3 regions of the Viridibacillus sp. NPDC096237 genome follow, and region 3 is predicted to be linked to each of the others. Evidence: riboswitches for the same ligand, from Rfam matches in the RefSeq annotation. Region 3 holds a riboswitch; each other region holds the start of a gene.
What was found. A riboswitch is a leader RNA that binds a small molecule or an ion and turns the genes downstream of it on or off. The one in region 3 is predicted to bind thiamine pyrophosphate.
Positions count from the first base shown of each region.

Region 1 (3,289 bases), on a different contig from region 3:
ACTCGCGGCTGCTTGCAAATGTTGTCCCTTTGAAACAGCAAGAAATGCACCAGTCACTGCGCTAAGTAAGCACCCAGAGCCTGTAATTAGTGGCATAAAGTCATGTCCACCTTCAATTTGAATTGTCGTTTGACCATCAGTTACCGTATCCTTAACCCCAGTGACTGCAACGATACAGTTATTTCGATTGGCAACTTCTTTAGCAATTAGTTGTACATCTATTTGCCCTTCGCCAGCATCGGCTCCTCTTGATTGCCATTCGACATTACCGATTGCAGCAAGTTCTCCTAAATTACAGCGAATAGCTGTAACTTTGATTTCCTTTAAAATAGTTGTCACCGATTGCATACGAAACTCACTAGCACCTACGCCAACTGGATCAAGGACAACCGGAATATTCTTTTTGTTGGCACTTTTGCCCGCTTCAATGATAGAAGATACAGTTCCTTGATCAAGTGTACCGATGTTAAGAACTGTACAGTCCGCTAGGGTAGCCATTTCAGCTACTTCTTCAATTCCTTCCGCCATCATAGGTGAAGCACCAAGTGCGAGGAGACCATTTGCTTGGAAATTGGCAACAACAATATTTGCAATATTGTGGATTAGCGGTTTTTCAACACGCAGCTTTTCTAGTAAATAATTTTTGTACATTATTTAGTAAGCTCCTTTTCGTATTGCCCAATTGTCCATTGTTGTTTCGTCCACGCCATTTCCCAAAAGTGCCATTCATAATAACTACTTTTACGGAAATGTTCTTTTAGCTGCTGAATGCGTGTAGGAGGTAAATCTTTAGCAAGGTCATTCATGCGATTAATTTGTTCCTCTACCAATTCTCCGAACCATTCAGATCCATATGTTTGAATCCATTTATCATAAATAGGATGATTAGGTTGTGAATCTTTTAGACGTTCCCCAATTTCATAGTAAAGCCAGTAACAAGGAAGTAGTGCAGCTAGAGTGTCGGCTAAATCACCGTTATTTGCTGTACGATACATATGAGAAACATATTCGTAAGCTGTTGGTGCTGGCTCAAATGATGCGAATTCTTCATCCGTGATTTCTAACATAGTAAAAAATTGCTCATGAAGTGACATTTCTGCAATACATGTTGATTCAGCATGTTTGGCAAAACGTTGTGTAGTATGTAAATCATTTGCCTTTACGGCTCCTAGTGCTTGCACTTTTGCGAAATGGGTTAAGTAATAAGCATCTTGTTGTACGTAATATTGGAAAATATCGAGTGGTAATGTACCTGCCGCAAGTGATTTTACAAATGGATGATGAAAGCTACCTTCCCATAAATCATTGCATTCTAGTCTTACTTCTTCACAAAATGTCATCTCTATGCACCCCAAGTTTTTTGTATTTTGAAAACAAAAAGCCGCCTCCTGATCTGTGTCAGTAGGCGGCAGACAATCATTTTCAATGAAACAAAATAGAATGATAGCGCCACTTCCCTCCGCTGGTATGAGCCAGATCAGGTTCCAAGGGTCCACAGTACTCTGCGTCTCAGCCAATTATATGACTCCCCTAGTGGTTAAAAAGCGATTTAGTTTTCAACAACAATATAACATAAACAATGGAATTAGCAAGGTGTAAATTAACCATAGTAAATAGATTGTAATAAATGGCATTATGACATAGCTATGAGCTTATTTCTATGTTAAGATACAACCTATCTCAATTTTTAAATTAGAAAGTAAGGTGAGCGGATGGACGTAACTGCAACAGCGAAGGGGCCAGAAGAGAAATTGAATTTATTTCATTTAACATGGCCGATATTTTTAGAAGTATTTCTATTTATGTTGATGGGGCTCGCTGATACATTTATGTTGAGCGCATTGTCAGATGATGCAGTATCAGGCGTCGGTGCCGCTAATCAATATATTCATATAGCAATATTGATTTTAGAAGTAATAGGAAATGGTGCATCGATTGTTGTTGCTCAATATTTAGGGTCTAAGCGTTATTTGGAAGCATCCAAAATTACAGCATTAGCTGTTTCGTTGAATTTAGTTATTGGCCTAATAATGAGTGTCGCTTTTGTTATTTTCTCAAAAAATATTATGATTGCAATGAATTTACAAGGTGATGTTCTTGAGTATGCTAGTAAATATTTATTTATTGTTGGAGGAGCTATTTTCCTACAAGCAATCATTAATTCATTAGCAGCGATTATTCGCGTGCATGGTTGGACGAAACAGACGATGTATGTGTCACTTGGAATGAATATCTTTCACGTGATAGGGAACTATGTTTTAATCTTTGGTAAATTGGGCTTTCCTGAACTAGGTGTGCAAGGTGCGGCCATTTCATCAGTTGTCAGTCGTATTTTGGCTCTATTAGTATTCTTTTGGTTATTGTATCAAGCACTAGATGTACGTATTAAATTGCAATACTACGTGTCATTATCAAAAGAATATATCAGTAAGATTTTGCAAATTGGTCTTCCCTCTGCATTTGAGCAGGTGATGTACCAAGGCTGTCAAATTGTCTTCTTATATTATGTGACGTATTTAGGAACAGAGTCACTAGCAGCTCGGCAATATGCGTATAATATTTCAATGTTCACCTATTTATTTGCCATAGCGATTGGAACGGGTACCGCAATAATGGTTGGTCGTTATGTTGGCGCTAATGAAAAGGATGCGGCTTATAAACAATTGTGGATTAGTTTGAAATGGGCGATATTATTTACAATAGTGATGGTCGCAGTAGTCGTTATTTTCCGCTATCCATTAATGCGTCTCTTTACTGATAATCCAGAGGTTATCAAAATAGGTGCGGCAGTGTTAGTGTGCAGCATTTTGCTAGAAACAGGGCGCACATTTAATATTACAATTATTAACTCGTTACGAGCATCAGGTGACGCTAAATATCCGTTAGTCATCGGTTTTTTCTCGATGGTTTGTATGAGCTTACCACTTGGTTATTTGTTTGTATTCCAATTAGATATGGGTTTAGTAGGCGTGTGGTTAGCAATTGCGGCAGATGAATGGTTCCGAGCTATCCTAGTTTTCTTTAGATGGAAAAGTCGCCGTTGGGAAAGATATGCTCTCGTTTCACCTGACAAAACGAAATAGTTTGATTGGATATTGTATATAGTTTGTAGTGAGAGAAAAGACGTTAGCATATTGATGCTAGCGCTTTTTTTATGGATTTTTGATGAGAGGGGTTAGCGCCAATTAAGAAGTTAGAGAGTTAATATTACAATTAGAATAAAAGTCCACACAAGATTGTACAGTTGTAAGTATAATAATTCCACAAGGGAAAAATAAAGTTCAAAACT
Region 1 covers NZ_JBNNTI010000010.1:85,971-89,259, forward strand. The annotation lists gene thiM (hydroxyethylthiazole kinase) at 1-651, opposite strand, end outside; gene tenA (thiaminase II) at 651-1,340, opposite strand; TPP riboswitch at 1,438-1,542, opposite strand; gene ACQKMD_RS08450 (MATE family efflux transporter) at 1,713-3,083, shown strand.
Region 1: linked by a shared signal. The riboswitch ahead of tenA (thiaminase II) and the one ahead of ACQKMD_RS16445 (ABC transporter substrate-binding protein) in region 3 are both predicted to bind thiamine pyrophosphate.

Region 2 (3,289 bases), on a different contig from region 3:
TAATGCATGTCTTTTTATTATATCTGCGAAATGGTATATAGATTATATAGATGAAATACTGATATATTCAGAAGGACCATGCCAATCTGCTCCGTCTGGTCCGAATTTGATTGCTGCTACGCCATCTGCTGCATAAAATCTAGTATCAGTAGAGCCGTTTGTCCAACTAGCATGGCCTTCTTGTCACAAACTTCAGCATTTGTTGTAACTGCAAGGAGCAATACTGTGAATAATGATTTCAACTTGGATTGTTTCGTCATCGAGAAATTTTTTTAATATCTTTTAGAATACCTTCTGCTAATTGTCCACGCATCGGAAATCGTAACGTACATTGCACGGATCTGGGACGATATTAAAACGTTCTTCTGCTTGTATTGTAGCCAAATTAATCGATGGAGAGTCATAAAAAGCAATACGGGCATTTTTATTGGTGATTCTAGCAGTTTTGAGTGGAAGTGCATGGCTTGTAAAATAGCATTTATCCCATCCAAAGTGCGACTACCATTGTGATGCTTTACTTTTGAATTAAAGTTCGAATTGTAAAATGCCTTTTGCTTGTAATCCAATTTGCAGACGTGTCGGTTCACCATAAATAACAAATTGGCCATTATCCCCATTAGGAGTTAAGCCATCCTAATGTATTTTCACCTCCAGTTTCTTCGTCTGTCACCAGATGGAGTTGAAGGCGTCTAGGCAGCTTATCAGCTGATTTAGATAGCTCAACAAAGCTGACTATCATCGCCGCCGCAACTCCGGCTTTCATATCAGTAGCTCCACGCCCGTATAAAAGGTCATCATCTACAGTGGGAAATTATATTTGTTTTTGGCAGAGAGTTCTTTAACATTTTAGAGTAATCTATTGAAAAATAAGAATCGTTTGAGTACAATAGGGGAGTTCGATAATTACAATTAAATGATGTATTTACCACAAGGGGAGCCGAAATGGTCGGCTGAGAGTGAACCCAAAGTTCTAACCCTTTGAACCTGTAAGTTAATGCTTGCGTAGGAATGTGGATAGAAATCGACATATAACCGATGTCAGGACCTGTCCTGATGTCGTTTTTTTGTTGCCGAAAGTTTTACTATCTAGAGCTCATTTACAAATGAGATACGTTTTAGGTCTTGTGTGTTCTACATCAGAACTACGGGAGGATGTTTATTGTGAATAAAAAGAGATTATTGTTTTTAATCGAGATTGCAATTTTTGCTACAATCGGTTTAATTTTGGATCAGTTGTCATTTAAGCTATGGGCTCAAGGTGGTTCTATAAGTCTTGTTATGGTACCGATTGTATTAATGGCATTTCGTTGGGGTGTATCAGGTGGTTTGATTACGGGATTTTTAGTTGGTTTATTGCAAGTGTCGATGGGTGCCTCAATTTTTACACCTGTTCAAGGATTTATCGATTATTTTATAGCATTTACTGTAGTCGGTTTAGCTGGTGTTGTGAGACATCTAGTGTTTGCGGCAAGTAAGCAATTAAACAAAAAAGAAATCACTTTGTATATTGTACTAGGTACTACTCTTGGAGGGTTATTGAGATATGTGGCACATACTACAGCAGGGGTTGTATTCTTTAGTAAATATGCAGGTGATCAAAATGTTTATTTGTATTCTATAATTTATAATGGTACGTATATGTTGCCAGCTACTATACTAACAGCCGTTGTAGCGGTATTATTATTTACTTCAGCACCTCGTTTATTACAACAAAAAAATTGATACAAAAAAGAGGATTCCTTATAGATGGAGTCCTCTTTTAGTACTTTCAGTAACAAAATTTCATATATTAATATAAGAACTAAACGAAACTTTTCTAAATATATAGACATTTGAAATGGAGAGATACTCGAATTTCATGTTCTTCATTTTGCGAAAAAAGTGTTATAGTAGAGAGTAGACATATGAGAAGAAGGGATCGTATAAAATGATAGCTATAACTCAAGAGGAAATTGCAGCATTGAAAAAAGCTGGACGTGTAATGGCCCAAATCCGTGAAACGATGAAGGCTGCAACAAAGCCAGGAATTACAACAAAAGAATTAGATGAAATTGGTGGCCGTTTATTTGAAGAAAATGGAGCCGTTTCAGGACCTAAAAGTGAATATGATTTTCCGGGATATACATGTATAAGTGTGAACGAACAAGTTGCACACGGCATTCCAGGGAACCTTACATTAAAAGAGGGAGACCTTATTAATATCGATGTTTCAGGTCATGTTGATGGCTACTTTGCAGATACAGGTGTGTCATTTGTTGTAGGTGGTGGATCTTATCCAGAAATCGATAAACTTTGCCAAGTTGCAGAAAGTGCATTTGATCGTGCGATGACGAAAGTAAAACCAGGTGCCCGTTTAAATCAAATCGGTAAAGCTGTAGAACGTGAAGCGAAAGCAAATGGCTTAGCGGTTATTATGAACTTAACTGGGCATGGCATTGGGCGTTCACTTCATGAAGATCCACAACATGTATTGAACTATTTTGATGCATGGGATCGTACAATTTTAAAAGAAGGAATGGTTTTAGCTGTTGAACCGTTCATCTCACAAAAAGCAGAACACATCGTTGAGTCAGGTGATGGTTGGACATTTATAACGCCTGATAAATCACTAGTTGCACAATATGAACATACAATCATCGTAACAGATGGTGAACCGATTATTACAACTAAATTAGATTAAAATATTGAAAAGGCCTCCCTTGAAATTTCATCAAGGAAGGCCTTTTTGTTATACAGTTATTTAGAAGGCTTTTGTTTTTTTATAAATAATATTCCTGCCAATAAGACACCACTTAAAAAAAGGGCAGCAGTCGTTACGAGTAATTCCTCAAATCCATTTTTTATCGCAACTCCAATATAAGCCCAAATGAAGACGGTAGGAAAGTTAATATCGAAATAGTGGAAACGCATATGAAGTGCAATAGCGGTACCTAGAGTGAGCATAATAACAGCCCATAAAGGATCACTTAATCCTAAGCCACTCCAATGGTTATACGTTAGTACGAAAGCGATATTTTTTATTGTTGCTACGCAAATCCAAGCAAAGTAAATAGAGATCGGTATGCGTTTTGACCATGCTTGTTCATCGTTACTATATGAGAAATATAGAAGTGCTAGACAAGCTAATAATAATAGCATTACGATAACTGAAATTTGGAAGTAGTTATAATGCCACAGGAAAATCCAAAAAATATTAAGTAATGAACTGGCTGTAAATAACAGCGTTTGTTGAATAGATATCGTGTTCTCTCTCTGGTAATTGTACCAATGTTTGTAAATCCAGTAAGCT
Region 2 covers NZ_JBNNTI010000004.1:46,360-49,648, reverse strand. The annotation lists gene ACQKMD_RS04840 (hypothetical protein) at 117-260, opposite strand; partial or broken gene ACQKMD_RS04835 (M20/M25/M40 family metallo-hydrolase) at 617-793, opposite strand; TPP riboswitch at 921-1,026, shown strand; gene thiT (energy-coupled thiamine transporter ThiT) at 1,162-1,722, shown strand; gene map (type I methionyl aminopeptidase) at 1,928-2,680, shown strand; gene ACQKMD_RS04820 (tryptophan-rich sensory protein) at 2,737-3,289, opposite strand, start outside.
Region 2: linked by a shared signal. The riboswitch ahead of thiT (energy-coupled thiamine transporter ThiT) and the one ahead of ACQKMD_RS16445 (ABC transporter substrate-binding protein) in region 3 are both predicted to bind thiamine pyrophosphate.

Region 3 (3,289 bases):
TAGTATTTGAGCTCTGGAGCTGTATTTTTAAAGCCATCTAAGGCAGCTACAACTATTGGGAAAAAGCAGACTAAACCTATAATGATCAGTTTTGGCAATAAACCAAAGCCGAACCAAATAATTAGAAGAGGTGCTAAAACAATGATTGGAATATTTTGCGATAGAATAAGTAACGGATATACAAGCTTTTGAACTTTCGGCAACATATGTAGAGATACCGCTATGATAAACCCTACAAAGCTTCCAATTGTAAGTCCTAAAATCGCTAACTGAGTTGTAGCAAAAATATCAGTTGAAAATGTAGGGATCGCTTTGACTGCTTCAGAAAAAATAGCTGTCGGAGCAGGTAGCAACCAGCCCGGAACTTCTTTTAATCTAACTACTAGTTCCCAACAACATAAAATGAAAAGGAGCAGAAAAATCGCTCCTCCTTTTTCACGAATCCATTTCATTATTTGTATTTCTCCGTTAAAGTCCCAAGTGTGATACCCGTTGGTTGATAAAGTATTTTCACTTGTGTAATAACATTTACGCTACCAAGTTCGATCATTTTTTCGTTCATTTTTTGGATAATTTCTAGTAGTTCAGAAAGTTCACCTTCCATTGTTGTTTCAAGTGGATGTACTTCATAGTTCACACCAGCATCGTCGATAATTTTGATCGCTGCATCTACAAAAGGAATAACATCCTCGTATGTTTTTGTTTTTGGAATGATTTGTACACTGATTAATGAATTAGCCATTTCTTTCTCCTCCTTATTGTGGTAAAAATTCGTTTGTGAACGCTTTTTCAGGATCGAATTTTCCTTCTAATACGTTATTTTCACTCATCCATTTTGCATAGTTCTCCCAAATTTCAAGCTTCTGCTCTCCCCATTGTTTTGCATCATCTTGATATTTGTCAGCTAGCCATTTTTGGCTCTCCTTAACTAGTTCTGCATCTAATTCTGGGGCCTCTTTTAGTAAGATATCAGCAGCGGCTTCTGGATCTTTTATAGCAAATTCATATCCTTTCGAAGTTGCTTTAGTGAATGCTTTCACCGTTTCTGGATTGCTCTGTATCATTTTTTCGTTAGTTGTTAGGACCGGAGTGTAGTAATCTAGTTTGTCACTATAGTCTGTTAAGTAGAGCATATTTAATTTTTCTCCACGCAGTTCCGCTTCAACACCTGTCCATGCGTAGTAAATCCATGCAAAATCTACATCTTTTTTGACCATTGTAAAGAAGTCAGCATCTCCAGCATTAATAATGTCTAGCTTCTTACTATCTGCTTTTTCGATTTTCATAAGAGAATCGAGCACTGCCTTTTCGATTGGGGAACCCCATCCACCGTAAGTTTTACCTTCAAAATCTTTTGGTGATTTAATATTTTTGTCTATCGGGGATGCGAACCCAGATGTATTATGCTGAATAATCGCTGCGATTGACACCAGTGGAACTCCTTGAACTCTTGCTTGTGTAATCGATTCTTGCGCTGAAATACCGAATTCGGCTTTACCTGAAGCTATTAGTTGAGCTGCTCCTGTTTCACCTGGTTGAATTATTTCTACATCTAATCCTTGCTCTTTAAAAAAATCTTGTTCTTGCGCTACATACAACCCTGTATGATTTGTATTTGGTGTCCAATCTAAAACTACAGTTACTTTTGTTAATGCATTTTTTGAATCTTTTTCATTTCCTTTTGACTCATTTGATTGGCAACCTATTAAAGCCAATAATGCTACAATGAGCAACATACATTTTTTCATTTCCCTTGCCTCCATCTATATTATTTTGACAAGTTCCATGCAAAAAGAAAAACGCCCGGAACTATTCCGGACGTTAACATACATTCTAAAATACAATGATACTCAAGATTTTAGCTGATGTTCCCTCCGCTGGTGTTAACCAGATCAGGTTCTAAGGGTCAGCATCTATCGGATACATTCTCAGCTGGCAACACCAGCCCCCCCACATTCTTGCACATATGAACTTAACTTTCTCACCTATTATATCAAAAAAACAAAAGAATCCAATATTTATTTGGAAGTGATGGCTGTGAATTGGTGGATTGGTGGATTGTTGCGCTATTTGAGGTGATTGTTGCGTTAATTCTGGTGATTGTTGCGCTATCTTGCTTGATTGTTGCACTAACTCGAGTGATTGTTGCGCTAACTCACTCCATTGTTATTTAGCAGAATATTCACGTCTTCTGTACTCTCTAATATCAAAAAAACAAAAGTTTCCAATATTTATTTGGAAGTGATGGCTATGGATTAGTGGATTGTTGCGCTATTTGAGGTGATTGTTGCGTTAATTCTGGTGATTGTTGCGTTATCTTGCTTCATTGTTGTACTAACTCGAGTGATTGTTGCACTAACTCACTCCATTGTTATTTAGCAGAATATTCACGTCTTCTGTACTCTCAAAATTACTATTTGTTTTATTAATAGATGAAGATGTATTAACATAAATACCAATTACTTCGCCAGCAAATCTTCACCGAAAATCGATACGGTTTGGCGATCTGGAACGAATTCATGTCCATTCCATTTCAATACAGTTTCCACATATCCTAATCCGTCGGCATGGTATCTACCCGCGATTTCTTGATAAGCCAAAAATTCGTAGTTGCCATCTCTAGCATAATCAATAGGATAGAGTCCGCCAATCGGATCAACCCAGCCTTGAATTGGTTCTTTAAGGGTACCATCTATATTATAAATTTCAGACAAATATTCTTTTCCTTTATACGTTAAATCTAAGATATATTTTTTCTTTGGATAGGAGCTAGTAACGCTCACTTTGTAATGATCCAGATAATTAACTTCGTATTTTGAAAGTTCATTATATGCTTCCGAGTCAAATACTTGGCTCATTTGTCCATTCACATATGTAAATATATACGCAAATATTATGCCACCACTTCCGCCTGAATCTATGACTACCAATATGTCATCTACATGATCTCCTGTATAATCCCCGAGCGATATGGTGGGGTTATAACCCGCATTTTCTTTCAATGGAATTTGTTCGTAAAAATTTGTTTTTTCATTAAAAATCACAAGGGTAATATTCTTCAAATATGGACTTCCTGCGGTTTTCTCACCAGTAAGAAGAATTGTATCAATTAAGCCATCACCCGTAACATCGCCACTTTTTTTATCTATGACGGTTTGAGCCATCACATGATGTTGCTTCAACTTATACATAATTTGTTTTCTTTTTTCTAGTAGAGTTTCTTTAGATGGGTATGGTGCATTAAATGACAGCGTTTTATCAAGTGAAATGAGCGCCTGTTCTAAATCTC
Region 3 covers NZ_JBNNTI010000034.1:13,001-16,289, forward strand. The annotation lists gene ACQKMD_RS16435 (ABC transporter permease) at 1-452, opposite strand, end outside; gene ACQKMD_RS16440 (thiamine-binding protein) at 452-742, opposite strand; gene ACQKMD_RS16445 (ABC transporter substrate-binding protein) at 756-1,748, opposite strand; TPP riboswitch at 1,853-1,962, opposite strand; gene ACQKMD_RS16450 (hypothetical protein) at 2,460-3,289, opposite strand, start outside.